One region of the Oceanotoga sp. genome, then DNA from elsewhere that is predicted to be linked to it. Evidence: riboswitches for the same ligand, from Rfam matches in the RefSeq annotation. Region 1 holds a riboswitch; the other holds the start of a gene.

Region 1 (16,846 bases):
TTACATATTTTTTCTAAAATTATATATAATATAGTTCCAACAAAGAAGTATATATAAGGTGATATTTCTATACTTTTATATTCAAATATTTTATTTGAATATATATATGTCAAAAAAAACATTACAATATAATTAATTATATATTTAAAATTTATATCTTTTTTTATTTTAAATTTCTTTAATACTTTTATCATATACATTCCAGATACTAATACATTAATATTTAAAAATAAAAAATTTGGAAGTGATTTTTTTATAAAATAGAACATCGAAGGATATACTCCAGAAAGACTCATAAATAATATTATCATTAATATATATATATCTATAGAAATAAAACTTCCATTTAATTTTGTTAATGATTTAGTTTTTTCTTTTTCATATATATCTTCAAATATAAAAAATAATATACCTTTACTGAACATATGATAAATTATAAAATAAATAAAGAGATCTTTATTTATTAATATTATAAGTAATCCATAACTCATATTTGTCATTGTAGAAAAAGCAAGCATTTTTTTTATGTCATCCTCAAATAATGTAAATATTGAAGAAATCGTAGCTGTTATTAAAGAATAATAAATTATTATATTATTTATTTTTGTATCTATTGACGGAGATATTAAATATATTGTATATAAACCTATTTTTACAATTAATCCAGATAATAGAGGAGATATTCCTTTTATAGCTTCTGAATGTGCATCAGGTAACCAACCAGATAATAATATTCCTCCAGATTTAATTAATAATGAAAATGTTATTAATATATATGGTATTGTATCAATACCTTTTTCTAAATTATATGGAAGATTTAATGTTCCACTTTTCATATATATTATTCCTACCCCAATCAAATAAAATTGTAAGGCTATTGTACTCATAAACATATATTTCATAGAGGCCCATATTCTTTTTGTATTTCTATCCATGGCTATTAATAAAAATATTATTATAGATATTAATTCTATATGCACATATATATTAAAAAAATCTCTACTCATAAAAAAACTATTTATACTTCCATATAAAACTAAAAAAAATAGGTTGAACTCTTTTTTATAAATATCTTTAACTCTAAAAAATATTAGTATAAAAAATAATAAAACTGATAATAATAAAATCCTTATTTCAGCATTAAAAACAAATTCTATGCCTCTTATAAAATCATAATTACCTGGAGTAAAATTCCCAGGTTTTGAAATCATTATTATAAAAAAATTATAGATAAAACTTATATAAACAGGAATATTTTTATATTTTGATTTTATTAAGTAACATATTATTCCTGCAGATATTGGTATTAAAGCTAAAGTTAAATACATACTCATCCCCTACTTATTTTATCTTCTATTTCATCTATAAGATGTGTTTTTATTTTATTAGATAAAATCATTATAAATACAAGCATTAAAGAAAGATTTGCAAAACCTATAACTACTACTGTCAATAAAAAAGAATGTATCAAAGGATCTGAATATTTATCAATATTCAAAGTGATTATTGGAGATAATCCTTTGTATGCAATGGAAACAAAAAACAAAACATTTCCAGATTGGAATACTCCAAGATTTATAAGTTTTAATATCATATCTCTTTTTATTATAGTTCCAATAAGTCCTATTGCAGAAATAATTAGTGAAAGTATAATGTATATATGCATTATATAGTCCCCCTATGCTTTATAAACTTATACAGAATTGTCCATGTACCAGCAAATACTTCAAATGCTATTAAAATATTCAATAACATAGCTCCACCACCACTGAATAATTCTCCAGGATTACCTTTTAATGGAATATTAGAAAAAAAAGCCCCATTCCAAAAATATCCCAATAATCCATATAAAGCTATGATCAATGGAACTAATATTTTTACTTTTTCTATTTTGGATTTTATAAATATTTTTTCTATTTCATCTATAGGTTTAACAAAAGAAACTCCTATAAGTCCAGTTCCGAGTATTACTCCAGCAGTAAATCCACCTCCAGGGCCTAAATGACCTGTAACAGATATATATAATGTTACTAAAACTATTATTTGAAATAGTATTGGAGTTATTATTTTAACAACTATGCTATTTTCTTCAACAGAAATATTATTTTGTTCTGGAAGCTTTTCCATATAAAAAGATATTCCTATTACTGATAAAGTGAAAACAAGTACTTCAAAAAAAGTATCTATCAGTCTATAATCTAGTACTATAGCTGATACCATATTTATAGATCCATTTTCATTTATTATATCTTGAGGTTTAAAAACAGGATTATATATTTCATTTATATTTAAAATTTCAATACTGAGAATAGAAATTAATATAATTATACTTAATACGGTGATCATTTTTTTTATCATCCTATGTATCTCCTTATAAGTTCATTATATTTTTTTTCATCTTTCTTTATTTGACTTATATATTCATTAAATTCATTGGCCAAAAATTCATCTTTTTTATTAAATGCTACTTTATAACCAGTTTTATGAAGTTCAAGTAATTCTTTTTCATCAAATTTCTTACCCAGTAAAAATAAATATTTTAATCTGACTAAATCTATTATAAAGTTTTCTTCTAATTCTTCAACAGGGTATATATTTTGATTTTTATTTTTCAATATTATTCCAATAGGACTTTTTAAACCTTTTCCTGATTTTAATATCTTTGTAGGGAGTATTTCTTTTGAAAATGTTATTCCATCAACTTCTATTAAAGGGCAAATACCTCCTATAAGTATATCTCCATAATCTTTTAGTTCCATAAGTGGTTTTTTTGTTTTAATTTTTATAAAATTAGCTTCTAATCCTTTTTCATCAAGAAATTCTTTTATAAGATTATATTCAAATCCTCTCAATTCATCATTTATTTCTTCTATCATATATGGTGTTTCTAAATATAAAACTTTTATTTTAGCTACTTTTTTTATAGCTATTAAATATATAAAAAATATGAAAGCAGATCCAACAGTTATTTCTACTAAAGCCACATCCGGAGCATTCATTAAAAAAAAGATCCCTGATATTGCAGCACCGAATATTCCATAAGCTATTAAAGCATTTAAATTGTTATTTTGAAATAAAATATATATTGAAATTATTATCAATATAATAAAAAAGCCGTATATCATTAATATCATTTCTTATTCCCCCTGACTTTTATATCACTTTTTGAAGCTCCAAAAGCTAAAAGATGCGATATAACAGGAGAAGTTATTAATAAAAGTATTGAAATTATTATCAGTTTAGAGATATGTTCCGGATTTTTTATCATTAAAGATATTAAAATGGTAAAAATTCCCACTGTATCAGAAATTCCAACAGCTTGGATTCTTGAATAAAAATCTTTCATTCTTATCATTCCATACGTACCAATTATTATTAATATCATTCCTAAATAGAAAAGTATATTAGATATCATTTTTTCTTACCACCTTTTTGTAAAAAACGTGTGGTTATCAATATTCCAAAAATATTTAATAAAAGAAAGACTATTATCATATCTAAAAGAAAAAATTGTTTTGATTCAAATATATATATTAACATTATTAAAATCACTTTTGATGAAAATGAACTATATGCCAATAAACGGTCCCACTGTGTGGGGCCGTTTATTAATTTATATACTGTTATTATTAATGATAACATTAAAAATATTTGTATTATGTTGTTCAAAATAACTCTCCTTCCCAAACATCTTTTTTAGAATGTGCTTCTTCTTCGCTCGATGCTATTTTATGTATTAATAAATAATCATCAAACTCATCTACAAATAATGTCCCTGGAGTAAGAGTTATGCTATTTGATATAGCAACTTTTTGAGATTTACTTTTATTCTTTACTTTATATGAAACTAATCCAGAATGATTTTTCTTAAATATTAAAGGTAAAAACGTTATTGTTGATTTATACATATTCAATATTGTACCTAAAGAAGATATAAATATTTCTACTGTTCCTTTTATTTTTTTATCAAAAAATATATTTGTTATATATTCAGTAAAAAGAACAAATATTATTCCCATTATTATAGAAAAATCAGAAAAATCATTCATCATAATCATCCATATTAAAAAAAGAAATATACTAAGCATTATTTTATAATTTTTCTCCTATAAAATTAGATACTTTTTTCATAAGTTCTTCAATATTATCAGTTTTGTAGCTAAAACCAGCTGCTTTTTTGTGACCACCACCACCAAAATGAACAGCAACTTCTGATACATCAAACCATGATTTAGATCTCATGGATATATGATATTCATTATCTTTTGCTTGATTATACATTATAGCAACTTCAACACCTCTTAAAGATCTCAGATCCCCAACAAAAGGAGGTGTGTCTTTTTGCTCTATTCCATATTTATTTAACATTTCTAAACTTACTGTGGAATAAGCAAGCTTATTATCAAATTCAAATCTCATTTCTTCTAATACATCTTTCATTAATTTTATATGTTCTATTGGTTTATTTTCAAGAATTTGATTAGTTATTTTATTTAAATTTGCACCTTTATCAACTAAATAAGCTGCATCTGTGAATACCTTAGAATTTGTATTAGAATATTTAAAAAAGCCTGTATCTGTTGCTATACCTAATAAGTTTATGGTTGCAAGTTCTTCATCATATTCTACATTCAATTCTTTGAGCACCTCAAGAACTAATTGAGCAGCTGATGCAGATTCTGGAACAACCCAATTAATATTACCATAATTTAAATTTGTTGCATGATGATCTATAACGATTACTCTTTTATATTCAAAAAGGTCCTGTACTCTTCCTACTCTATCAGGTGAAGATGCATCTACTATTATTATCAAGTCTGCAGGATTGTTTTTAGCACAGTCAAAATCTCTAACACATTTATTTATAGCTTCAAATCCAGATAAGTATTCTGGAATTTCATCATCTATTACTCCTACAACTTTTTTGCCTATTTTTTCTAATCCCATAACCATAGAAGTGACAGAACTCAAATCATCTCCATCAGGCATTATATGACCTGCAACTAATATTGTATCTGCATTTTTTATTTCATTTATTATTTCCTTTATCAAAATTAATTCCTCCTCTTTAAAATAGCTTTATTGCATTTTTTACAACTTGTTCAAATTGTGGTTTTATCTTATCTGCAATCTGTATAACTTCAGAATGATTTAATTTTTTTGGTAATATTCCACTGGCCATGTTTGTTACAGCTGAGAAAGCTATAACATTTATTTCAGCATGATTTGCTGCAATTATTTCTGGCATGGTTGACATTCCTACAAGATCGGCATGAAATTTTTCAAACATTTTTATTTCCGCCGGAGTTTCATAATTAGGCCCTAAATACCAAGCATATGTGCCTTTTTTTATACTTATATTATCTTTTTCAGCACATTCTTTTATAACTCTATTAGCCCAATTAATATCTATTGGTTCAGCCATAGGTACAAATCTTTGACCCAACTCTTCATAATTAGGTCCTATCAACGGATTTCTAAATGATACATTTATATAATCAGTATTAGCAACTATATCCCCAGGATTAAATGTCCTATTTATTCCACCAGAAGCATTCGTTAAAATCAATCCTTTAATTCCAAGATTTTTCATGACATATATTGGAAAAGTTATTTTTTTTATATCTAATCCCTCATATGCATGAAATCTTCCTTTTAATGCAACAACTGAAACTCCATCCAATTTTCCAAGAACTAATTTTCCATCATGTCCTTTTACTGTTGAAGTTGGGAAAAAAGGTATTTCATCATAATTAAACTCTTTTTTTTCTTCAATTTTATCTGCTATATAACCTAAACCAGAACCAAGTATTAATCCTATAATAGGTTTTTTGTCGGTTTTATCTTTTATATATTGCGAGGCTTTTTCTACTTTAGTCAACATTTTTATACCTCCTTTTATTCTACTATTATCATTTTAGCATCTTCAATTGAAATTATTAAAAGTTTTGAATTTAAATTTATTTCTAAACTATTTTCGTTTTTTTCTTTTACAGATACACTCATCCCAGGATATATACCCATTTTAAATATTTTTTCTTTCATATCTTGATCACCGGATATATCCAAAATTTCAACTTCTTCTTCTATTTCTATTTCATCGAGCGTTGTTCTAAAAATATGCGGTAATTGAGATTTATATTTTTTTGTAAAATCTTGAAGCTTTTTATATTCTATTGGGTTTCTTTTTAAAAATATCAATAAAGATTCTAAAGACACAAAAAAGTTTTCTGTCATATGATGTTCAACACCACAAGCTAATTTATATGCTTCTTCTTTAGATAAATTAAGCATATTTACAAAAAAATCTACAAGAGTTATATATTTTCTATAAACTCTTTCTGCTTCAGAAAGTCCTTTATCTGTTAAATCTATATATCCATATTTTTCATGAGTTACATATCCAAGTTTTTCAAGCTTTTTTATAGCCTCAACAGTAGAAGCATCTCTAACTTCAAGCATTTTAGAAATTTCTTTTATTCTTGGTATTTTTCCATCTATATGTAATATATAGACTACTCTTAAATAATTTTCAAGACTTTCAGAAATATTCTTTTTCATATAATCTACTCCTTAAAGACTTTTAATATGTATTTGTTTTCTTGTTTCAGATCAATTAAACATTCACCAATTTGAATTAAAGGTTGAAGTTCATTTGTTTCTCTTGCAGCCACAACAGTTCCAACTGAATAATCATTTAACATTACTTTTGTACCAGGAGGATATAATCCAATAATTTTTATAAATACTGATACTATATCTTTATCAAATATCTTTTCAACATTTTGTATTATAAAAGAAATTGTTTCATAATTATTCCAAGGTTTTTTATAACTTCTTTTTGAAGTTAAAGCATCATAAACATCAGCTATAGTTATTATTCTCGCTACGAGAGGAATTTCTAAATCGCTTTTGTTATACAAATAACCTTTTCCATCAAATTTTTCATGATGATATAATATCCCACCGAGGACATCTTCATCAATTATTTTATTTTTTAATGCAATTTCATAACCATATCTAACATGATTTTTTATAATTCTAAACTCCTCATCATTTAATTTATTTGGAGAGTTTAAAATTTCATTAGATATTTTTGTTTTGCCTATATCATGAATTAAGGCAGAAAAAGAAACTTTTCTCACCATTTTCTCTCTAAGCCCCATATTTCTTGCTATTAAAGTTGCAACAACACATACATTCAAAGAATGAGTATAAGTATATTCATCATATTCTTGTAATTTTTTTAAAGGTAAATATATTAAATTTTCTTTATTTTTAATCATTTTTTTTGATATGTTATCCGAAATTTCTTTTAGTTTTTTTTTATCAAAATATTTATTTCTTTCGAGTCTTGTTAATTCATTTTTTATTTCATAATACCCTTCATTTAATTGTTCTTCATCGAGAATAGTCATATCATAAGCTTTATTTTCATATACAGGTATAACAAAAATACCATTAGCTAAAATGGTATTTTTGATTCTTTCATTTATTATTATACCTTTTTCTAAATTTAAATATGGTATATCAACAGCTAATATGTATTTAAAGGGATTTATTTTTTCAACATTTCGAAACTCATTCACCTTTTAAAACCTCTTTTATAAATATACCAGTTTCAGATCCAGTTTCTATTCTTTCACCATCCATTTCAACGACGGGGAACACTGTTGCACGTCCTTTTTTTACAACTATAGCTTTTTTATTATTATTTAAAAGAACAGTTGTACCTGTTGGATATAATCCAGTTATAGAAAAAAATGTACTCACATAATATGGATCGAACATCTTTCCAGACTGCTTTAAAAGGAAACTTATTGCTTCATATGGATTTTTTCCAGATTCTATCATTGAATCATAAGCATCTCCAACTTGAAGTATTCTTACCAAAGGATTTATTCTCTCCCCAGATAATCTCATAAATATTCCTTTTCCATCATATCTTTCATGATGTTCAAGTATTGCATCTATTGCTTCTTTAGATATATTATCTTTAAAATTTTTCATAGCTTTGTATCCAGATATTAAATGTGATTTTACAGTTTTATTTTCAAGATCTTCATAGTCATTTATAACTCTTTCTCCTAAAAAAGAATATCCTATATCATGTAAAAGACTTGCTTTTAAAAGTTGAAATGTAAATACATAAGGCATCTTTAAATTTACAGAGATTATTGAAGATATAATCGCCGTATTTATAGAATGTGCTGTTAAAGCTTCATCACCTATTGCATGAAAAAGATTCAAAACTATATTTTCTTCTTCAACAAAAGTTGAGTATATATCTTTTACTAATGTATTTAATTCTTCTGAGTTTTCATTCAATTTTGTTATATCTTTTACTTTTTCGAATTGATTAGTCCATGACTCATATTTTTGTTTTTCAACTACTGGAGGTATTTCTTTAAATATTATCTTTATATCTTTATCCATTTGAAAATCGTCTTCATCATAAACATATACCATTTTTATAGAATAATTTTTTAATTGTTGTATATCATGAGCAGTTAGAACTGTTCCTTCTGATAATAATATAATAGAATTTTTTGTAACATCCTCAGCAATTACATAACCTGGTTGTAAATCAGAAAATAAAACCTTTCTCATAATAAGTCCCCTCCATAATTAACCCTTTATTCGGGATTTAACATAGATGTATATCTATTAGAAGAAAATATAATATTTGAAGCTTCAATAACATCTTCCATTTGTACTTTTTGGATTTTTTCAACAATTTCATCTATATTTACAATTCTTCCATAAGTTAAATAAGAATCCAATGTGTTCATTCCAAGTGCTACATTACTTTCAATGTCTATAGTTAATCTACCTATTAATCTTTTTTTACCATAATTAAACCACTCATTTAAATCTTTTCTATCACTAAAATTATATATGGTTTCACTTAATCTATCATTATAATTTTTTATATTCTCAGATGTAGTAGCAGCAAATATCAAAAATAATCCATTTTCTCTATAGGCATTGTAATCCGTAGCAATCTCATATACTAATCCTTCTTCTTCTCTTATTTTATTGAATAAAAGAGAACTCATCCCACTTCCTAATAAAGTGTTCAATATGAGACTTGGATAATAATATTCACTTTTTTTATTTGGAGCTTTAAATGCATTTATTATATAATTTTGAGATAATTCTTTCTTTGTCTTTTTTATTAATATATCTTCTTTTTTTAATATCGGACTTTTAAAGTCATTATTAATACCAGACTCTCCAATATTCATCTCTTTAAATTTTTTCAATATTTTTTCTTCATCAAATCCTCCAGAAACTACAACTATTGTATTTGAAGGATTATAATGTTTTTTGTAATAAGGATAAAGTTTTCTATTATTTAATTCTCTAACGGTATGCTTATATCCTATAACAGGTCTTGCAAAATCTTCATCGAAAATATTTTTAGAAAGATTTTCAAAAGTTAAATCTACTGGATCATCTTCATACATTGCAATTTCTTCAAGTATTACATTTCTTTCTTTTTCTATGTCTTCATCTATGAGCGTAGCATTAAAAGTTATATCGGAAAGTATATCTATAGCTGTTTCTATTTCTATACTTGGAACTTTTGAGTAAAAAACTGTCATGTTTCTTGTAGTAAAAGCATTTAAACTTCCACCAACTTCTTCAAGAGGTTTTTTTATCATTATATTATTTCTATTTTTAGTTTTTCTAAAAACTGTGTGTTCTATAAAATGAGATATTCCAGCTATTTCTTCTTTTTCATGAGAAGAACCTGTTTTTACACAGTACATAACAGCAGCACTTCTCATAGTCTTTCTTGGGAGAAGTATAACATCCATGCCATTTTTCATTTTATGTAAACTGTACAAAATTAATTACCCCCATTTTCTTTTTCTATATCTTTATCTTTTTTTTCATCATTATTTGAATCATTTTTATCATTTGAAGTTTTCTCTGGTCTTGGAGCACGTTTAGGTTTTTCATATCCTTCTTCTTTTAATTGGAATTTAGATTGAGATTCTATACTTATTACTTCTACATTTATTTTATCATCAATTTTTAATTCAGTTGGTTTTTTTGACATATTTGAAATATGTAATAATCCTGATTTTCCAGGCAAAACTTCCACAAAAACTCCGTATTTTTCTACTCTTTTTATTTTTCCTTCATATACTTTTCCTTTTTCTATTTCAGATACGAGACCTGTTATATATTTTATTGCTTTATCTACCATATCTTCAGCCATACCACTAACTTTAACAATTCCTTCATCATCAATGGATGTCTCTGTATTATATGTCTCATTTATTTTCTTTATTATTCTTCCACCAGGTCCAATGACATCTCCAATTTTGTTTACTGGTATTGTAATGGTTTTTATTTTAGGTACAAATGGAGAAAGTTCTGGTCTTGGTTCAGATATAGCATCATACATTAAATTTAATATTTTTAATCTTGCAATTTTAGCTCTATCAAGAGCTTCACGCATTATTTCTTCATTTACTTTATCAACTTTTACATCCATCTGAAAAGCTGTTATTCCTTCTCTCGTTCCAGTAACTTTAAAATCCATATCTCCTAAATGATCTTCAATTCCAAGAATATCAGTTAACACTACATTTTTATCTTCTTCAAATATTAAACCCATGGCAACACCAGCAACATGTTTTTTTAGAGGTATTCCGGCATCCATCATGGACAAAGAAGCTGAACATACTGTAGCCATAGAAGATGAACCATTTGATTCTAATATTTCAGATACAACTCTTATTGTATATGGAAATTCAGATTCTGAAGGTATTAAATTTTTATGTGATCTTTCTGCAAGATGACCATGACCTATCTCTCTTCTTCCTGGGCCTCTTAAAGGTCTTACTTCTCCAGTTGAAAATGGTGGAAAATTATAATGTAACATAAATCTTTTATCTTCGTCAGAAAAAATAGTATCAACCATTTGAACATCCATAGGTGCTCCAAGTGTTGTTATTCCTAAAGATTGAGTCTCTCCTCTAGTAAAGAGTGCAGAACCATGAACTCTTGGAATGACTCCTATTTCACATGTAATAGGTCTTATTTCGTCTATCTTTCTTCCATCGGCTCTTTTATTATCATCTACTATAGATCTTCTCATGAGTTTCTTAAATATTTCTTCATAAGTTTCTTTTAAATAACTTTTCTTTTCAAGATAAAATTCTTCTGTCCATTTATCAAGATATAATTCTTCAAACTTTTCAAATACTGAATCCTTGAATTCCTTTAGTTTTTTATCTTTATTTTTTTTACCTTCTACCATAAGCGCTTCAAAAAGAGTTTCTTTATTTATTAAAGATTTAAAATCATTTATAAACTCTTCAGGATATTCTGGCACTTCAACTTCCCATTTTTCTATATTAAATTCAGATATAATTTCTTCTTGAATAGATATTATTTCTTTTATAGCCTTATGAGAAAAATTCAATGCTTCAACCATAATTTCTTCACTAACTTCATGTGCTTCTCCTTCAACCATTGTAATAGCTTCTTTTGAACCAGCAACAACTATGTCTATTTCTGATTTTGAAAGTTGTTCTTGAGTTGGAAAAGCTATATATTCTCCATCAATCAATCCTACTCTAACACCAGCTACAACACCGTTAAAAGGTATTGGAGATATATTCAAAGCAAGAGAAGCTGCTGCTATACTCCAAGTTTCAATAGAATCATCATTTAACATAGAAAAAACAGTTGATATTACCTGTATTTCATTATGAAAATCCTTTGGAAATAAAGGCCTTATAGGTCTATCTATAAGTCTTGAAGATAAAATAGCTTCTTCAGATGGTCTTCCTTCTCTTTTAACGAATCCACCAGGAATTTTTCCTATTGCATAAAATTTTTCTTTAAAATCTACTGTTAAAGGTAAAAAATCTGTTCCTGGTTTAGCAGTTTCAGATGCATTAACGGTTAATAATATTGTAGATTCGTTAAAAGTCAACAAGATAGAACCATGTGATTGTTTAGCCATTTTTCCATTTTCGATTCTAAGTTTTCTTCCGAATATTTCTTTTTCCCAAAATTTCATTCATTTCACCTCTCTGTATTAATTCATTTCATTATATTCTACCATATTTTATTGATTTTAATAACAAAAAAGCAGGGTTATTCTACCCCGCTTTGATTATCCTCTTATTTGAAGTTTTTTTATCATTTCTTGATATAATTCTGGTTTTTCCTTTTTCAAGTATTTAAGCATCTTTCTTCTCTTTCCAACCATTGACATCAAACCTCTTCTTGAATGAAAATCCTTAGGATGTTTTTTTAAATGATCGGTTATATGTTTTATCCTTGCAGAAAGAATAGCAACTTGAACTTCAACAGATCCTGTATCCTTTTGATTAATTTTAAATTCTTCTATAAGTTCTTTCTTATAGTCTTGTTCTAATCCTCTAGCCATCTTAATATCACTCCCAAATTTTATTCCTAAAACCAAGTAAAGGGTATTTAATCCACTAAACTGAGTAAAGGTAATATAATTATACAATATTTTATAATAAAGTGTCAATGAACTTTATGTTATAATTATAGTAATAACTTTTATTGTTTGAGGTGTATTTATGAATATTTCTATTTTTTCTTTTTTATTTAAAGATGTAGATTTTTTTAAAATGGCTTATGATATTAGAAAAAAAGTCTTTATCGAAGAACAAAATGTACCACCAAATCTTGAATTAGACGGTTTAGATGCAGGTTGTATTCACTATGTTCTTATACATGACGAAAATCCTGTTTGTACTGCAAGAGTAAGATATTTAAATAGTTCTGAAGTTAAACTCGAACGTGTTGCAACTATATATGAATTCAGAAAAAAAGGTCTCGGGAAAGAACTTATTAACTATATTGAAAGTGATTTATTGAAAAGAAAAGTAAAAAAGATAACTTTGAATTCTCAACTTTCTGCAAAAAAATTTTATGAAAAATTGGGTTATAAATCTATTTCAGATATTTTTTTAGAAGCTGGAATTGAACATTTAAAAATGGAAAAATATTTATAAAGTTACCTTATTTACATTTATTTAATTGAATTATTTTTTTTTGATGTTATAATCTGTACGAAGTTAATATGTTTGTAAGAACGGAGGAGCACTAAAGATCAGTAATCTAAATTGAAATCTTGAGGAAGATATGATTTAGATGAAAGGCGATAGTGCCGAAGAATATGAGTTTTCCTCAACTCATACTTCTGGTTATAAAGAAAATATCTTTATAATTGTCACACTTTTGTGGAGAGCCGTTCAGCTAATTTGTCATTTAATTAGTGCTTCTCCACAGGAGAAGCACTTTTATTTTATCATTTTTTGAAGGAGTTGTTTTTTTATGGATTATGGTTTTTGGTCTCTAATTCCACCTATCGTGGCAATTGGTTTGGCTTTTTTAACTAAAAGGGTTTTATTATCACTTTTTGCTGGAATTTTATCTGGTGCTTTAATCGTCACTCAGGGAAATATTATAGATGCTTTTGTAAAAATAATAAAATTAATGTGGGATAATTTAGAATTTTCTAATTTTAAATCCTTTGAATCATTTAATGATTCTTGGAATTTATTTATTTTATTATTTTTAATAATTCTTGGAATAATGGTAGCTTTGATATCAAGAGCTGGTGGTGCTCTTGCTTATGGAAATTGGGCATCTAAAAAAATAAATTCAAAAAAAGGTGCTTCTTTATCAACTTTTTTACTCGGAATTTTAATATTTTTAGATGATTATTTCAATTCTTTAACAGTTGGAACTGTAATGAAACCTGTTACTGATAAACATAATATTTCTAGGGCTAAATTAGCTTACATAATAGATTCAACAGCTGCCCCAATTTGTATAATTGCACCTATATCAAGCTGGGTTGCAGAGGTTATTTCACAATTAACTCAATCAGGAGTTGGCACAGGTGAACTTTCTAATTTTAATCCTTATAATGTATTTTTAAGTTCTATATTTTTTAATTCTTATGCAATCTTGACAATTTTTATGGTTATACTAATAAGCGTTAAAAAATTTGATTTTGGCCCTATGTATGAACATGAATATAATGCTGAATTTAATAATGATTTATTTAATGGTAATAAAGATGCATCAAACGAAGTTGAAATGGATGTTATTCCTGGTAAAAATGGTAAAGTTATTGATTTAGTTCTCCCGGTTCTCGTATTAATTATATCTATAATATCTTTTATGCTTTATACAGGAGATTTTGTTTTATTTGGCGGAGAAAATAATCTTGCAGTAGCTTTCGAAAATATGAATTCTGCTTTTGCATTATTCTGGGGTGGGTTAATTTCTTTAATTTTTACTATAATTTATTTTTTAATTAGAAAAACTATAAATTTTAAAGAGTTTGGTTCTCTATCTTATAAAGGTTTTAAAATGATGCTACCAGCAATAAAAATATTAATATTTGCATGGACAATAGGATCTATTATAAGAAACGATCTTCAAACTGGAGAATATATCGTAAGTCTTGCAAGTGATAATTTCCCTATAGAAATAATGCCTGCATTATTTTTTATAATATCTGGAATTGTATCTTTTTCAACTGGAACAAGTTGGGGAACTTTTGGTATACTCATTCCAATAGCAATCCCTATGGCTTTACATACAGGAAGACTTGATTTAATAATTCCTATGGTATCTGGTGTTCTTTCTGGTGCAATATATGGAGATCATGCTTCACCTATATCAGATACTACCATATTGAGTTCAACAGGAGCAGGTTGTCATCATATAGATCATGTTCAAACTCAATTTCCATATGCAACCACAGTTGCAATAATATCATTTACAGGTTTTTTAATAGTTGGTTTTTTAGCTAAGTTTGGATTATTAATTGCAGGATCCATTAGTTTGATTTTTGGATTTATCACCTTATATTTTGCAGTAAAAATATTACATATTAAAACAGAAAAAAAATATTCTAAAAATATATCAAAATAAAAAAAAGAGTTAGTTCATATCACTAATATTGAACTAACTCTTTTTTATTTTTATTTATGCATTTTTTTACTTTTTTTTGCGTTTGAATAAACTCTAAATCCACCATTTAAATTATAAACTTTATAACCATTCAATTTTAAAATCCTATATGCAATATATCCTCTTAATCCCATTGTACAATAAGTTATATAAGTTTTATCTTTTTCAAGCATATTCAAATTTTTTCTCAATTCAGATAATGGAATATTTATAAAACTTCCCTCTTTTATTATATTATTATCATTTATTTCATCTTTATTTCTGACATCTAATATAATATGATTTTCAATTTCTTTAATTTTATCCCAATCAATAACTTCTATATCACCTTTGATTATATTATTAGCAACAAAACCTGCATAATTAACAGGATCTTTTGCTGAACCAAAAGGCGGTGCATAGGTTAATTCTAATTCTTCTAAATCCCAAACTTTTAATCCAGCTTTTATCGCTGTTGATATAACATCTATTCTTTTATCGACTCCATCTTCTCCAACAGCTTGAGCACCAAATATCTTTCCATCTCTATTAAAAAGAATTTTTAAAGTTATAAGAGAAGCACCAGGATAATATCCGGCATGAGACTTTGAATTGGTAATAGAACTAATATAATCTATTTTCATTGCTTTTAGTCTTTTTTCATTTAACCCAGTTGATGCGATAGTCATATCAAATATTTTAGCAATAGAAGTGCCCAAAGCACCTTTATATTTTTCTTTATTTCCATAATATATATTATTAGCTGCTATTCTTGCCTGTTTATTAGCTGGACCTGCAAGAGGTATAAGGTTCTTTTGTCCACTTATTAAATTATTAATTTCAACAGCATCACCAACGGCATATATACTTTCACATGAAGTTTGCATATATTCATTTACTTTTATTCCAGTATTACCCAATTCTAAACCGCAATTCAAAGCCAATTCTTTTTCAGGTATTACACCTGTTGACATTATAATTACATCAAAGTTTTTACTTTCTCCATTAGAAAATAAAACTTTTAAAAAATTATTTTCCTTTTCTATTTTAGTAACAGCATTTGAAAGATTTAATTTCAAGCCTTTATCATTACAATGATTGTGAATTATAGAAGCTATTTCATAATCAACAGGTGTCATTAATTGATCGGCCATTTCAACTATTTCAACACTTTTACCTATATGTAATAAATTTTCAGCCATTTCTATACCTATAAATCCTCCACCAACAACAAGAATTTTTTCTCTATTTTTTATATATTCTTTTATATTATCCATATCTTCAACATTTCTTAAAACAAAAACACCTTCACTTTGAATACCTTCAATTCTTGGTTTTATAGGTTTAGCACCAGGAGATAAAATTAAATAATCATAATTTTCAAAATAAATATTTTTATTATTTAAATTTTGAACTTTAATTTTTTTATCAATTTTATTTATTTCTATAACTTCATTTTTGGTTCTTACATCTATATTTAATTTGTTTTTAAATGTTTCTGGAGTTTCTAATAATAGTTGATCTCTTTCTTTTATTATATTTCCTATATGATAAGGTAATCCACAATTAGCAAAACTTACATGCTCTCCCCTTTCAATAATAATTATTTCTATTTTTTCATCCAATCTTCTTAATCTTGCTGCAGCTGTTGCTCCTCCAGCTACTCCCCCAACTATAACAACTTTCATATCTGATTACTCCCTTCATTCAAAAATTTTATTATACTTTTTTCAAGTATATTTATTTTATCTAAAAAATTTAAAATATCATTTTTTTTCTTCCAATCTAAATCAGAAAGTTCTTTAATAAGATTTTTTATATTATTTTTAATTTCATAGTTCACATTTTCACAATTACAATTTATAACAAATTGAAC
Region 2 (16,846 bases), on a different contig from region 1:
TACTATTCTTTGCATTTGATTTATATAGTCTTGTTTTTTTATTCCTTTTAAAGGTAGTAGTTCACCACCTTTTGCTATAGCATCTTCCCAATTTTCAGCTTTTTGAATTATTTTTACATTTTGTTCATTTATAAAATTTGATATATTTTTTACATTTGATTTTAAATTGTTTATAAATATATTTGGATATTTTTTATATAATCTTTCGGCAAGTAATTCTTTGTTTTTTATTTTTTGTGAACTTTCTATTATTTCAAATATTTCTGTTATTTTTATTTTCGAATGATTTCTTTCTATTTTGTATTCATCTAATTTTTCTATTACATCATTTTCTTTGAAAGGATCTATTTTTATTATTGGTTTTTCCGTTTTTGTATTTATATTTATCGTACTTAGTATTATGTCTATATTTTTATATTGTTTTAAAGCATCTTGAAGCTTATGATTTGGTATCGTATCTATTATGTCTACTTTGAAATTTTCTAATATTGTTTTTTCTAATAATTTTGATGTACCATAACCAAGTCCACATACTAGTAGTATTCTCACATTTTTTTTGTTTATATTTCTTTGTATCGCCGCTTTAAAATGATAAGCTAATAATATTATTTCTTCTTCTGGAAATTTTATTTTTAAGTTTTTTTCTGCTATCTTTATTAATTTTTTTGTTTTTTCTATAACAGGAGTTTCTTTTATCACAAAGTCTTCTATTATCATATTATCTAATTTTAACCCTCTCATTATTCTATACAATGTAGGTTTTATATGATATATTAAAAAATCGAATAATATCTTGTCATTACTTATGTCTATTTCTGACATTTTATTGAATGTATTTATTAACATTTTAACCAATATTTCAACATGTATCCAATTTTCAAGAAAATAATCGTTATTATGCGATATTGTCATTCCCATTATATAGTCAGTTATTTCAAGTATTTCTTCTTTTGTAAATTCATATTTTATTTTTTTTGATAAGATTTTTATATCTTTTTCTATTATTTTATATTCTTGAGTATCTTTCAAAAAACTTTCATATAATTCTCTATTTTCTATGTCACAATTTTTTTTAAGCATTATCAATATTATTTTTAAAAATATTATTTTATATGATTCAACTGTGAGTTCTATTTGTAATTTTTTTTCTATATTTTTCAAAAATTCTTTTATACTTATTTTTATATTTTTAGGTAATTTTTCAAGAAATAATTCATTTATTTTATTTTGAAATGAGTCTTCTATATTATCTTTTATAAAATATTTACAAAATTTATTTAATCTGTTGTATATATAATCATTCAAAGTACTTTTATTTCCTTCTATGTAATAACCTATTTTTTGTGAATACTTGAAATGTATATTATATTTTAATAATTTTTGCATCAAATAATTGAAATCATTTTTTATCGTTGTTCTTGATACCATAAGTTCTTCTGATATTCTTGTAAGGTTTAAACTATCTTCTAAACATAAATATAATTCCATTAGATCTAATCTTTCATTTTGAGTTAATAATCTTATATCATAAAATATATTTTGTATTTTTTGAAAGTCTTGATCTGTATCCATAAAATAAAGACTATTTTTTGTATATATTTTTGATAGTCCTTTTATGTTTAGAAAATCGTTTATATTTTTTATATTTTGTCTTATAGTTCTTTCTGATACATTGTATTTTTCAGAAAGTTCTTCAGAACTTATTTTTTTATTTTCTATAAGAAATTTAATTATTTCTAATTCTCTTTGATTTAACATTTTGATCACCGTTTTAATTATAGTTGTAAATTAGGTTACAGTCAATTTACATTCTTTTGCCATTTTTTTGGAAGGTTTTTTATAGTCTATTCCAAAATTCACCAAAAAGACCAATTATAAGCGATTAAATAAAAATAGAGCTATTTAATATAAAATAGCTCTATTTCATTTTTTGTCTTTTTATATGTATTTTTTGTATAGTTCATATTTTTTATCTTTTAAGTAATTACTTCTTTTTCCTTCATATTGGAATGGATTTATTTTATGTATTATCATTTTTTCTTTATTTGTTTCTTCTTTTATTTCTATTTCACCTTTTTTATTCCAAACAGCTATTCCACCTCCCAATATTTGATCATCTTTATAAAATATGTTATTACAAGCTATTATGTATAATTGATTATCATATGCTCTTGCCATCATATATTTATTCCATATTTTTAATCTCATATTTGCATTTATATATGATGCATGAGGCGAAAATATTATTTTTACATTATTTTTTGCATATATTGAAGATAATTCAGGAAAATGCATATCATAACATATTCCAAAAGCAATTGATATTTTTTCTTTTTTACTTTGTATTTGGAATATTGGAATTTCATTTCCTTCGTTAAAATATTTTTTTTCATTTTTACCTAAGTGTATTTTTTTATATATTTTTTCTTCTTTATCTTTGTTTATTAATTTATGTGTTATATATTTTTTATCATTTGTTTCATGAATAGTTCCATACAATATATTCATTTGATACTTTAATGCTTGTTCTTTTAATATTTGTTCTTGTTCATATGTGCTTTTATAATTGCTAATTTGATTAAGATCATAACCAATTAATGATAACTCTGGGAATAATATTGTGTCACAATTATTCTCATGAGCTTTTTTTATATATTGTATATGTTTTTCTAAGTTTTGGTTTATATCATTGAATTTAGAATACATTTGAACTATTGATAATTTTATTTTTAAGCCTCCTTTATATATCTAATGTTTTTATTAAAAAATTTTTACCAATTTCTATATTTTGATCATCTGGCAAAAAATTTGGCGAATGAAGTCCATAATGATTTTCTATTTTAGTTCCCAACCAAAACATTATTGATGGATATTCTTGACTGATAAATCCAAAATCTTCTCCAGTAAATTTGTAATCACATTTTCTAATTTCAGGTATTTTTTTGATAATTTTTTGATATAATATTTCATCATTTTTTACTTCTTTATAAAATGAGCCTTTTTCAATTTTATAATCTATTTTCATTTCGTTTTTTATTTCTTCTAATATTTTTTCTATTTCTTTATATATTATTTCAGCATTTTTAGATTTTTTTGTTCTTATTGTTCCTTCTATTTTAGCTTTTTCTGGTATTACATTTCTTATATTACCAGATTTTAATTTTCCCATTGCAAATATATATTTTTCAGGATTTTCTATTGTTTTACTTTTTTGTATTAAATTTATCATTGCTTCCATTGCATTTATACCATCTTCAGGAAATGCACAATGAGCAGCTTTACCAATAATTTCTATGTTTACTTCCATTGCAGATGAGAATAGTATATCATCATTGGTATATAATGTCCCTTTTTCATATTCATCTGTTACATGAAGAGCATGTGCTCTTTCTATTGAAAATTTTTTTAATATTCCCGTTTGAAGTATTTTTAAAGCTCCACCACCAGTTTCTTCTCCGGGTTGAAATAATAATAATATGTTTTTTTGTATTTCATTTTTTAATAAGTATTCTAATAGTCCATAGAGTATAGATGTGTGTACATCATGTCCACATGCATGCATTTTTCCATTTTTTGATTTGTATTCATATTCTGTAGTTTCTTTTATTTCTAATGCATCTATATCAGCCCTATATAGTACGTAATTTCCTTCTCCATAACTATATTCTACTATTAATCCCGTTTCCAAAGGTGTATATATTTTTAATTCTTTTTTATAGTATTTCGAAAGAGCTTTTATTTGGTTTTTTAAATATTTTGTAGTTTCTTTTTCTTCGAATGAGATTTCAGGATTCATATGAAGATGATGCCTTATTTCTTCAGCACTTTTTATCATATTACACTCTCCAATTTTTTTATTATTTCATCTATCTCATCTTTTGTAGTATTTAAAGGAGGTAATAATCTTATAGTTTTATTTTTTATTATATTTAATAATATTCCATTTTCATAAGCTTTTTGTTTTAATTCAGGATCTTCTTTTATTATTTCTACTCCTATCATAAATCCTTTTCCCCTTATTTGTTTTACTTTTGAGAGCTTTGATAATTTATTCATAAAATAAGGAGATAGTTCATTTACATTTTGCATCAATTCGTTTATATTTTCTATGAGATAGTTTGCAGCACTTATAGCTACTGGATTTGGTGCAAATGTTGTTCCATGATCTCCTTTTTGTAATATATCTGCATATTTTTCTGTGAATATTGTTGCACCAAGTGGTAATCCTCCGCCAAGTGCTTTTGCTGATGTTATTATATCAGGTTTTATATTAAAATTTTCATATGAATAAAATTTTCCTGTTCTTCCAAGTCCACTTTGTATTTCATCAGCTATTAATACAAAATTGTATTTTTCTTTTAAGTCATTTATAGTATTAGCAAATTCTTGATTTATTGGATTTACTCCACCTGATCCTTGTATAGTTTCTATGTATAAAGCTATTATTTGTTCTGCATTTTTATCAAAATATTGTTTTAATTTTTTTGAATCATTAAAAGGTAATTCTACAGTATTTTCATATAATGGATAAAATGGTTTTTTTAGATTTTCAAATCCATTTATTGATAAAGCTCCTAGTGTTCTTCCATGAAATGAATTTGTAAAGTAAATTATTTTATTTTTTTGTTTCGTTGATATTTTTTTTATTGCTTTTAAAGAAGCTTCTATTGCTTCTGCTCCAGAATTTGAGAAATATATTTTTGATTTTTTATCCACTCTTTTTGATATTTTTTCACTTACTTGAAGTATTTCTTTATCTAAAATTAAATTTGATATATGTATAAACTTCTTCATTTTATTTTCCATTGTTTCTATTAATGGTTTATAGCTATGGCCAAATGCATTTACTCCTATTCCAGAAAAAGTATCTATGTATTTATTCCCTTTTATATCATATATATACATTCTATCTGTATTTTGAATTTCTATATCAAATGAATCATACATTTTTAAATAATTCATAAGCTAAACTCCTCTGCTATATTCTTTATCGCTTTTGATAAATTTGTTTCATCTATTAAAGCAGATATTTTTATTTCTGATGTTGTTACAAGAGTTATAGGTATTTTATCTAATGATTTAAAAAATCTCATTGCAACTCCTTTGCTACTTCTCATTCCAACTCCAACTACAGATATTTTTGTTAAATTATATCTATAGCTTAATTTCACATCTTTAAATTCTTTTAAATGTGTTTTTAAAAATTCGTCCATATCTGCTTTATCATTTTCAACTATACTAAATGAAACATTTATTTTATCATTTGCATTTATTATGGATATCATATCTACATTGAAACTTTTTTCTGTTGTTATTTTAAATATTTCATTTATTAAACTATAATTTATTGGTAAGTTTATTATATTAACTTGTGTTTGACCTCTGTCAACACTTAATCCTGTAACTACTGAGTCTTCTATGCCTGGCATTATATAACTGCCCTCCTCTTCACTAAATGTTGCTCCACAATATATTATTGTTTTATATTTTTTGGCTATTTCAACAGATCTATAATGTAATACTTTTGAGCCAAGTCTTGACATTTCTAACATTTCATCATAATTAACTTTTTTAATTTTTTTTGCATTCGGATATAATTTAGGATCTATTGTATATATACCAGGGTAATCACTATATATTTCACATTTTGCATTTAAAGAGGAAGCTAATGCTACTGCTGATGTATCTGAGCCACCTCTTCCGAGTGTTGTTAGATCACCATTTTGATTAATTCCTTGAAATCCTGTTATAACAAGTACTTGATAATTTTCTAAATGATTTAATATATTTTTTGTATCAAATTTTTCTATTTTTGCGTGATTGTATTCATTATTTGTATATATCCCAGCTTGATATGCATTTAAAGATTTTGCTTTTATTTTTATTTCGTTTAATGCTATTGATAATAATGAGGCAGATATTTGTTCTCCTGTAGTTAAAAGCATATCTAATTCTCTAAGATTTGGTTTTTTGGATATTTCTTTTGATAATTTGAGGAGATTGTCTGTAGTTTTTCCCATAGCCGATACTACTATTATTAATTTATTGTTTTCTTTTATCTTTTCTTTTATTTTTTTTGCTATTTGTTTTATTTTTTCACTGTCAGCAACAGATGATCCACCATATTTTTGTACTATTATATTCATTGTTTCATCTCCTATAAATTTCTGAGTTCTTCCATTATTTGAGTTTTATTTTTTGTTTCTATGTCTATTTTTTTTATTTTTTTTGCTGGCACTCCTGCTACTACAGTATTTTCTTCAACATTTTTAGTAACTATAGATCCTGCAGCTATTACAGAATTTTTCCCTATTTTTACACCTTCTAATATTACTGCATTCGCTCCAACTAACACATTATCTTCTATTATCACTGGTTGAGCACTTGGTGGTTCTATAACTCCAGCTATTACAGCTCCGGCTCCTATATGACAATTTTTTCCTATTTGTGCTCTTCCTCCAATTACTACATTCATATCTATCATTGTTTTTTCTTCTATTTTTGCCCCTATATTTATTACAGCACCCATCATTATCACACAATTACTACCTATTTCAACCATTTCTCTTATATTAACTCCAGGTTCTATTCTTGCATTATATTTTGAATAATCTGCAAGTGGTATAGCTGAATTTTTTCTATCATATTCTATTTTAAATTTTTTTATTTTTTCTTTATTTTCTTGATATATTTTTTGAAAAATTTTTTCTTCAATAAATAATATTCCATTTTTTTCATCACCATAATAATTCTCTTCTTTTTCTAAAAAATTTAAGTCGCCTTTTAGATAAACTTTTAAAGGTGTTTTTTTCTCTGAATTTGATATATATTCTATTATTTGAAATGAGTCCATTTTTAACCCTCCATAACATTTTTGAATGTGTAATATCCATTTTTTTTATCTTTTATATAATTTACAGATTTTAATACTCCTCTTGCGAATACATCTCTTGTAAGTGCTTGATGTTTTATAGTTATTATTTCTTCAAGAGAAGAAAAATTTATTTCATGTTCTCCAAATACATTTCCTAATCTTTTAGAAGTTATATTTATTTCTTGGTCTAAAGAATTTTTTATCATTATTGCCGTTCCTGAAGGTTTATCTACTTTAAATCTATGATGTATTTCTGATATTTCTTTATCCCAATCTAGTGTTTGTTTGTTTATCATTTGAGCTGCTTTTATTAATAATTGTATTCCTATAGAGTAATTATAACTTTGTATTATAGCTGTATTTTGAGATATTTGTTTTAATTTTTCTATGTCTTTTTGTTCTAATGCTGTAGTTCCTATTATTAATTTTGATTTATATTTTTGTGTTTTTTCTATTACCTTATCTATAAGGCTTTTATTTGAAAAATCTATTATTAATTGAGGTATATCTATTTCTTCTTCTATGTTTTTATCTAATTTATATACAAGTTGGTGATTTTCTTCATCCATCAACTTTTTTATCGAATTTCCCATTTTTCCTTTATACCCTATTAATCCATATTTCATATTATTTCAACTCTTTTCATTTCTTTTTTTATTTTTTCTTCTAATTCTTTAGTAACAGATATTAATGGTAATCTTAATGTGTTTTCTGTTTTATATTTTAAACTCATAGCATATTTTATCGGTATTGGATTTACTTCTTCAAACATCATATTCATTAAATTTAAATATTTATTATTTATTTCTAATGCTTCTTCATATTTTTTTTGTAAAATATTTTCTGTCATTTTTGATATTTGTTTCGGTATTAAATTTGATATAACTGATATAACTCCATCACCACCATTAGCCATTATAGGTATTATTTGATCATCATTTCCAGAGTAAAGGTATTTATTTTTAGGCTTTTCATTTAATATTTTATTTATTTGAGATATATTTCCACTTGCTTCTTTTATTCCTATTATATTTTCTATATTTTTCAAAAGTTTTATTGTAGTTTTAGGTTCTATGTTTAATCCTGTTCTTGATGGTACATTGTATAGTACTATAGGTAATTTTGTATTTTGAGATATATATTTATAATTTTCATATAGTCCATTTTGTGTAGTTTTATTGTAATATGGGGTAACAATTAATAATCCATCAGCATTTAATTCTTCAGCTATTTTATTATTTTTTAAAATTTTTTTTGTATCGTTTGATCCTGTTCCTACTATTATTGGTATTTTTTTATTGGTTATTTCGATAGCTTTTTTTATTATTTCATATTTTTCTTTTTCATTTATGGTTGGCGATTCACCAGTAGTACCAAGTATTACAAGTGCATTTATATTGTTTTCTATTTGATCATTTATTAATTTTTCAAAGTTTTTTATATCTAATTCTTTTTCTTTATTAAAAGGTGTTATTAACGCGGTTGCTGTGCCTTTAAACATTTTTATACCTCCATTATAGTTTGTATATAGTCTTCAAATGTTTCTTTTCTTCTTATTTTTTTTATATTATCTTTTTCTATTAGATATTCTGCTGATTTTAATTTAGCATTATAATTAAATCCCATTGAAAAACCATGTGCTCCAACATCTTTTATTATTAATAGATCTTCTTTTTGAACTTTTGGTAATAATCTGTCTATTGCAAATTTATCATTGTTTTCACATAATGATCCAACTATGTCATATTTTTGTATATTCTCTTTTCTTTGTTCTAAATCTTTGTTTATTATTTCTATTTCATGATATGCTCCATACATTCCAGGTCTCATAAGATTTTGCATTCCGGCATCTACCCCAATATATGTTTTATATGTTTTTTTTATATTTATTACTTTAGTTATTAAATATCCGGCATTATTTGTTATGTATCTTCCACTTTCCATATATATTTTTGGAGTATTTTCAAATTTTTTAAAACTTTTTGAATATATTTCTTGCGTTTTTTTGCCAAGCTTTTGAATATCTATTTGTTTTTCTCTATTTTCATAGTTATATCCAATTCCACCGCCTAAATTTATAAAATCTAATTCTATTTTTAAATCTTCTTTTATTTGACTTACAAAATCGAATATATATTTGTATACTTTTAACAAAGTTTCTATTTTTAATTCATTTGATACCATCATTGTATGTAATCCAATTTTTTTTATTCCAATTTGTTTTATTTGTTTTAAACCTTCTTTTATCTGTTCTGGAGTATTGCCAAATTTTGACTGTTCAGGATTTCCTATTATTCCATTTCCAACTTTTAGAAGTGGGGTTATTCTCATACTTATTGTTTCTGGTTTTTGCTTTATTTTTTTTATCATGGTTATATGTTTATAATCATCTATATTTATTATACATTCATTTTTTATTGCATATTTATATTCTTCTTCTGTTGTATTATTAGAAGTAAAAAATATATCTTGACCTTTATAATCAACCATTTTTGCAAGTTTTATTTCATTTATTCCACTACAATCAACACCACATTGTTTATTTTTCATTATTTTTAATATATGAGGATTAGGTGTAGCTTTTACTGCAAAATATTCTTTGAAATCTGCCCAATTAAATGCTTCTTGAAGATTTTTTATATTTTCTTCTATTTGTTCTTGAGAGTATATATAATATGGAGTTTTTTCAACTTTATTTATTTGTTTTATAGCATTATATATTTTCTTCATGATCAACACCATTTATTTTCATATGCTCTAACATTATTCTTATAGCATTTGTTGCAGCTCCAACTCTTAAATTATCTGCAACTATCCATAATGCATATTCTTTTTCTTTTATTTGCCTAATTCTACTTACATATGTTATGTTACTATTTTCAACATCTTTAGGGGTCAATAAATCATTTTCATATATTTTTACATGCTCCGATTTTAATATATATTCTTTTATTTCTTCTTTATTTGTATCTTTTTTTGTTTTTATATAAACACTTTCTGAATGGCCGTAAATAACCGGTACCCTTATTGCAGTAGGAATAATATGAATTTTTGAATTAAATATCTTATTTGTTTCTTTTATAAGTTTTTCTTCTTCTGTTGTAAAATCATTTTCTAATGTTTCTCCTATTATTGGTATTAAGTTTTTGTCTATTTGTTTTGAAAATATTTTTTTATCATTTTTTATATTTCCTGACTGTTCAATAAGTTCTTTTATTGCAAGATTACCAGCACCTGAAACGGCTTGATATGTTGATACTACTATCGTTTTTATTCCTATGTTTTTTTGTATTTGATTCAAAGCTAATACCATTTGTATAGTAGAACAGTTTGGATTTGATATTATTCCTTTATATTTTTTTAATAAATGCTTGTTTATTTCAGGAACTACAAGTGGAATTTTCTTTTGCATTCTAAAAGCCGATGAATTATCTATCACTACACTTCCATGTTTTGCAGCAATAGGAGCATATTTTTTTGATACGGATGCTCCTGCAGAAAATAATACATAATCATATTCCTCATTAAAACTTTCTTGATTTAATTCTTTTACAATTATTTCTTTTTCTTTAAATTTTATTTTTTTCCCTTTTGATCTTAAACTTGAATAAAGATCTATTTTTTCAATTTTTATTTTTAATTCTTCTAATATTTTTACCATATTTTCCCCAACCGCTCCTGTTGCACCAACTACCGCTATTTTCATTTTTACACCTCCAAAAAAAACTCTCTACGATTAACGTAGAGAGTTTATTATATAAAAAATATTTTTATATGATTTTTACGGCTCTCCACGAAATTGATTCGTGACAGTTGTATGATTGTTTATCATACACCCAAAAAATAGTTTGAGAATTCTATTTTCTTCGGCAATCTCGCCTTTCAAATCATTTCAAAGCTTTTCTCAATGCTCCATGATTTTACTTTTCTCGATTGCGCCTCCGTTTTTTATTTACTTGTATGTATATATAAATAACATAGTATTTTGACTTTTTCATTACTTAAATTTTAACATATGATTTTTTGAAATATTTTTCATTATTATTCAATATAATTTTCAGGTATTGTAAATATCTGATTTGGATATATTAAATCTGGATTTTTTATGTTATTTTCTTCGGCTATTTTCATATATTCTATTCCATACATTCTTGAAATTTTTAATAACCAATCACCTTTTATAACTTTATATTTTAAGATTATATTTTTTGCAAGATCTTTTATATTTTCCCATTTTACGGATGTATAAGGATCTACTTCTATTTTTTTATCTTCTATTAATTTCATCATTTTATGCCATTTTACTAAATTCCAATTATTTCCTATTATATTCCAATTATCATCTTTTGTTGGAAATATTATTCCATTTTTTTCTTCTTTTATATATCTTATTATCATTTCTCTTATATTTTCATCTTCTAATAAAGTTGTATAGTCTGATTTTGCTATTACTTTTGGTAATTCTTCTTGAAATATTATCCCTGGAGTCAATAATTGTGTATTAGCTCTATAATTATTGACAGCTATATTTATTTTATCTTTTTCTTTTATTTCTTCATCATTCATATATTTTAAATTTTTTATTCTATTTCCATTTGGTTGAGATATGTCTATTTGATATTTTATTCCTGTAAACATGTCATACAAATATCCGGGTCTTTGAGTAAAAGATATTGTTAAATCATCATTCTGATATTGATTATAAAACTCTACACTCCATTCCATATACTCTTTCAATTGTTTACCTGTCATTTGTAATACATATAAAGTATTATCAAATTTGTATATTTTTGATATATCAGCTTTTGTAATAGATCCTTTTTTTATATTTGCATCTTCTCTAAATGCAGCAGCAGCAGATATAAAAACATTTTGTTCTGTTAATTTGTTTGCATAGTATATTTGAACTTTATTTATTAAATCTATCATTGCTGATGGTTCAAGCCATACTTGAGGTATATTTTCTATTTGATTTGGTTCTACAAGATCTCCTCCCATTAAAGTTCCTATTACTGTATCAGCATCTTTTAAGGCTTTTTCATGGTATGGTTTTAATATTTTTACAATTTCCGGATCCGGTTCTATTGTTTTTTCTTTTGTCTGTATGTCTATTAAACTTATTTTTATATCTTCTTCTCTATTTTTTATTTCATATTTTCCATTTTCTTTTGTGAAAGTAACTTCTATTTTTGCTAAGGTTTCTCCCCATTTTCCAGGCTCTATTATAGGAATCATTTTTTCTTTAATTTGATTTTGTGGTTTTTCATATATTTGACCATTTGAATAATAATATGATTGAATTTTCTTATGGTCATGTCCAAATATAAGTGCATCTATCTCTTGATTTTTATTCAGGATATTTTTTATTCCTGTAATATCTTTTTCATCTGTTTTCATTCCTATATGATTTACAGATAATATAAAATCTACATTTTCTTTAATTTCATTTATTATTTTTTTTGTCTCTATTGCTGGATCTGTAACTGTATAACCATTTAAATTTTCTCTATCCCATTTCATTATATCCGGATGGGTTGTTCCTATTATTCCTATTTTTATTCCATCTTCTATTTCTAATATTGTATATGGTTTTACAAGTCTATTACCACTTTCATCATATATATTCGATGAAATTACTTCATTTTTGAACTCTTTAATTATTTTTTTTAATGGTTCTATACCAAAGTTAAATTCATGATTTCCAAGTATCCAAGCATCATAATTTATGTAATTCATAGCTTCTATTATAGGATTTTTTGTTTCATTTATAAATATATCAGCATAATTATCTTGTATTGTATCTCCAGCATCTACAACTATTGTATTTGGATTTTTTGTTCTTATTTCTTTAACTATTGTAGAAATTTGAGCTAATGATCCTTTTTTATTTTCACTTCTTATAGCATATTCATAAGGCATAAATCTTCCATGTATATCACTCGTAGCTATTATTATCATATTTATTTTTTTGCCGTTATCTGAATATTCTATTTTTTGTTGTATATTTGTAGACTCATCAGTTATTTCATCAATTTTTAATTTATCATCTGTGGATTCATCACTTATTTCATTATTTATTTTTTGATCATCTTCATAGAGTTTTTGGAGATTTGTATCTTCATTTTGACTTTTTATCTGTTCTTCCTTGTTTGAATTCATATTTAATACAGAGAATAATATTATCAATATAATAACTATTATTATAGATAATATTAGCCATATTTTATTATTTTTCTTTGCCATAAAAATCTCCCCCTTATTTTCATTAGAATAATATTATAATTTAGTATATTTTTAATTGATATACATTAATTATACATTAACCTTATGAGTGTATCAACTATACAATTTTAAAATTTTTTATTTTATTCCATATTTTTTATTAATCTCTATGTTATAATTCTATTATATATCATATTTTCGTTAAGGGAGTATTTTTTATGAAAGACTTTTTTAGAGAACTATGGAAACCTATTTTGTTAATATCAATAGTTCTGTTTTTTATGATCATTGGAAGCACTATGGATGTAGAGAAATATTTGAATATTTTACTTAATTTCATTAATTCTTTCTCCAATAATAATTTTATTATTTATTCAATAATATTCATTATTGCTGTTATAATGGCTGTTCCTGGTTCTATATTGTTTGTTTTAACTTCTATTAATTTTGGAAGTTTTTATGGTTTTTTTATTAATTCTTTTTCCTCTACATTGGGAGCTTGTTTTGCCTTTTTAATTTCAAGGTATTTTGCTCAAGATTCTATTAAAAATTTTTTGTCTAAAAAACCTAATTATAATAAAATATACGAATTAACTGCCTCAAAAGGAACTACTTTTATAGCAATTACACGGTTAATTCCTATTTTTCCATTTAATTTAATGAATTATATTTTTGGATTGACTAAAGTTGATTTTTATAAATATGCTTTTTGGACTTGGATTACTATGATGCCAAATATTTTATTGTATACATTAGCTGCTGATATAATAAAAGGATTTTTAACTGGGAAAACTTTATCTATAATAGGATTTATAGTTATAATTGGAAGTATTTTTTTACTTCATTTTGTGACTCAAAAAATTAAAGATAATATTTGAATTTAAAATAAAAAAAGTTGGAATTAATTCCAACTTTTTTTATACTCCTTCTTTTAAAAATTTAAATTGTGTCATATATAATTCATAATATTTTCCTTGTTTTTCCATTAATTGCATATGTGTTCCCATTTCTTCTATTTCTCCATTATCTATATAAAATATTTTATCACAATCTCTTATAGTTGATAATCTATGAGCTATTATGAAAGATGTTCTATTTTTTAATAGTTCTTTTATTCCTTGCTGGACTTTTTGTTCTGTTTCTGTATCTATGTTTGAAGTTGCTTCATCAAGTATTAATATTTTTGGATTTGCTATCATAGCTCTTGTTAAAGAAATTAATTGTCTTTGACCTACTGATAATCTTGTTCCTCTTTCATTTACATTTGTATCATATTTTTTTTCTAAATTTTGTATGAAAGTATGAGAACCAATAGCTATTGATGATTTTACTATTTCTTTTTCATTTATATTTGGGTTTGAATAAATTATATTTTCTTTTATTGTAGTTGAAAATAAAAATGTATCTTGTAACATTATTCCCATTTGTTCTCTATAACTTTCTATTGAATAATCTTTTATATTTTTACCATCTACAAGTATTTGACCTTCGCTTGGATCATAAAATCTACTCAGCAAATTTATTATAGTAGTTTTTCCAGCTCCAGTTGGACCTACGAGTGCTATTGATTCTCCTTCTTTTACTTTAAAATTTATAGATTTCAAAACCTTTTTTTCTCTATCATAGGAAAAATTCACGTCTTTAAATTCAATTTCTCCTTTTATTTCAGGCATTTTATTTTCTTTTGTATCTTTAACTGATGGTTTTATATTAAATATTTCAAAAACTCTATCAGCTGCTGAAAAACTTGTTATTAAATTATTGTAAAAATTAGCTATATTGAATATAGGTCTCCAAAATATAGACATATACCATGTAAATGCAAATAATTCTCCTATTGTTAGTTGATTATTTTTTATTAGATTAAAACTATATGTATATATTATCACCAATCCAACTCCTTGAGAAATAAAGATTGCAGGATCTAAAAAATCTTGTAATCTTACTGCATGTATAAATGAATTTACCATTTCATCTACATAATTAAAAAATGTATTTTCTGCTTTTTTCTCTGCATTAAAAGCTTGTATTACCTTTATTCCAGAAAATTCTTCATGTGTGTATGAATTTAAATTAGACCTTTTTTTTCTGAAGTTCTCCCATCTTTTTCTAACAAGTATTTGAATTACTGCCAAAGTAATTATTAGCAATGGAATTACTAATAAAGTTACTATTGCTAATTTATAATTCATTATTAACATTATTATAGTCACTGTTATTATGGTCAATATTTCCGGAAAAAAATTAACTATTATTGAATGGAAAAAATTTTGTAATGAATTTATATCGCCTATTACTCTCGCTAATATTTTTCCAACAGGTCTTTCATCAAAAAAATCAAAAGATAATTTTTGTATGTGTTTATATAAATCATGTCTTATATTCACTACTATCTTATTTGTTATATCTCCCATTGTTACTATTCTATATCTAGATAATATTGAAGATATTATATTCAATATTATTCCAATTATCCCAATTATTAAAAGACCTTTTACATCAGAATTTTTTATGTAATTATCTATAGATATCTTTAATATGTATGGATTTAATAGATTTACAAACATTATTATTATCATAACAAATGTTATCAATATAATTGTTTTTTTAAATGGTTTTAAATATGAAAATAATCTTTTAAATAATTCTTTTCGAGACATTCTTATCGTTTTTTCATCTAATTTACTTGCATTATAGGCCATTATATCACCTCATCAATTTCTTCTTCTATAAAGTCTTTAAATTGTTGTAAATATATATTATAATATTTTCCTTTTTTGTCTATCAATTGCATATGTGTTCCAATTTCTTTTATTTCACCATCTTCAAGATATACTATTTGGTCTGCATTTTTTACAGCCGATATTCTATGTGCTATTATTATTTTTATTTGCTCTTTATTTAATTTATTTATATTTTTTAATACTTCATATTCAGTTTCCATATCTAATGCAGATGTTGCATCATCAAGCACTACAATTTTTGAATTTTTATTTAAAGCCCTCGCTATTGTAAGCCTTTGTTTTTGACCACCTGATAATCCTTGCCCTCTTTCACCTATTATTGTCTTTTCTTGATATTTTAATTTTTCTACAAATTCTTTTGAACCAGAATTTTCTAATATTTCATTTAATTTTATATCATTTTCATTTCCTGCAAGTTTTATATTCTCTTCTACTGATTCTGAAAAAAGAAAATTTTCTTGAAATACATAACTTATATTTTCTCTTAATTTTTTTAATGAGTAATTTCTTATATCTTCATTGTCTATATATATATTTCCTTTATCTATTTCGTAGAATCTTGCAATTAAGTTTACTAAAGAAGTTTTCCCAGATCCAGTAGGTCCTATTATAGCTAATGTTTGTCCTTTTTGTATTTTCAAATTTATATTTTTTAATATATATTTATCATTATATTTAAACCATACATTGTTAAATACTATTTTTGAATCTTTTATTTCTAAATCTTTTTTATTATCTACTATTTTAGGTTCATAATCTTTTATCTTTTGGATTTTTCTTGCTGATGAATTAGCTTGTGAAATAACATTCATAAACATTCCTACAGTTCTCATAGGCCATATTAAAAGCCATATATATTCTGTAAAAGCTAAGAGTGTACCTATAGTTATTTCTTCTTTAATTGTAAGCATTCCACCAAAAATTATCACAATTATCATAGTCATATTTCCAACTAATTCTATTGCTGGATAGTATTTTCCAAATATTCTTGTTTTTTTCATATTTA

What was found. Region 1 has a riboswitch for lysine ahead of PWP28_RS10245 (Na+/H+ antiporter NhaC family protein). Riboswitches for the same ligand answer to the same signal wherever they lie in the genome.
Positions count from the first base shown of each region.
Region 2: it holds a riboswitch for lysine, as region 1 does, so the genes downstream of both, PWP28_RS07765 (aspartate-semialdehyde dehydrogenase) here and PWP28_RS10245 (Na+/H+ antiporter NhaC family protein) in region 1, are expected to answer to the same signal.

Region 1 covers NZ_JASUSU010000036.1:14,347-31,192, reverse strand. The annotation lists gene PWP28_RS10325 (proton-conducting transporter membrane subunit) at 1-1,328, opposite strand, end outside; gene PWP28_RS10320 (cation:proton antiporter subunit C) at 1,331-1,666, opposite strand; gene PWP28_RS10315 (MnhB domain-containing protein) at 1,666-2,358, opposite strand; gene PWP28_RS10310 (hydrogenase subunit MbhD domain-containing protein) at 2,355-3,134, opposite strand; gene mnhG (monovalent cation/H(+) antiporter subunit G) at 3,131-3,415, opposite strand; gene PWP28_RS10300 (monovalent cation/H+ antiporter complex subunit F) at 3,412-3,669, opposite strand; gene PWP28_RS10295 (Na+/H+ antiporter subunit E) at 3,666-4,088, opposite strand; gene PWP28_RS10290 (bifunctional oligoribonuclease/PAP phosphatase NrnA) at 4,093-5,052, opposite strand; gene PWP28_RS10285 (purine-nucleoside phosphorylase) at 5,069-5,884, opposite strand; gene PWP28_RS10280 (metal-dependent transcriptional regulator) at 5,899-6,561, opposite strand; gene PWP28_RS10275 (HD-GYP domain-containing protein) at 6,567-7,589, opposite strand; gene PWP28_RS10270 (HD-GYP domain-containing protein) at 7,582-8,610, opposite strand; gene PWP28_RS10265 (pitrilysin family protein) at 8,637-9,854, opposite strand; gene PWP28_RS10260 (polyribonucleotide nucleotidyltransferase) at 9,857-12,046, opposite strand; gene rpsO (30S ribosomal protein S15) at 12,143-12,418, opposite strand; gene PWP28_RS10250 (GNAT family N-acetyltransferase) at 12,579-13,016, shown strand; lysine riboswitch at 13,090-13,263, shown strand; gene PWP28_RS10245 (Na+/H+ antiporter NhaC family protein) at 13,339-14,952, shown strand; gene PWP28_RS10240 (FAD-dependent oxidoreductase) at 15,003-16,658, opposite strand; gene PWP28_RS10235 (PadR family transcriptional regulator) at 16,655-16,846, opposite strand, start outside.
Region 2 covers NZ_JASUSU010000022.1:1,509-18,354, reverse strand. The annotation lists gene PWP28_RS07810 (BglG family transcription antiterminator) at 1-1,758, opposite strand, end outside; gene PWP28_RS07805 (carbon-nitrogen hydrolase family protein) at 1,939-2,715, opposite strand; gene PWP28_RS07800 (amidohydrolase) at 2,741-3,835, opposite strand; gene PWP28_RS07795 (aspartate aminotransferase family protein) at 3,832-4,962, opposite strand; gene PWP28_RS07790 (aspartate kinase) at 4,959-6,146, opposite strand; gene dapD (2,3,4,5-tetrahydropyridine-2,6-dicarboxylate N-acetyltransferase) at 6,158-6,853, opposite strand; gene PWP28_RS07780 (dihydrodipicolinate reductase C-terminal domain-containing protein) at 6,856-7,500, opposite strand; gene dapA (4-hydroxy-tetrahydrodipicolinate synthase) at 7,497-8,375, opposite strand; gene lysA (diaminopimelate decarboxylase) at 8,378-9,604, opposite strand; gene PWP28_RS07765 (aspartate-semialdehyde dehydrogenase) at 9,588-10,580, opposite strand; lysine riboswitch at 10,651-10,826, opposite strand; gene PWP28_RS07760 (5'-nucleotidase C-terminal domain-containing protein) at 10,916-13,117, opposite strand; gene PWP28_RS07755 (TVP38/TMEM64 family protein) at 13,315-13,974, shown strand; gene PWP28_RS07750 (ABC transporter ATP-binding protein) at 14,014-15,798, opposite strand; gene PWP28_RS07745 (ABC transporter ATP-binding protein) at 15,798-16,846, opposite strand, start outside.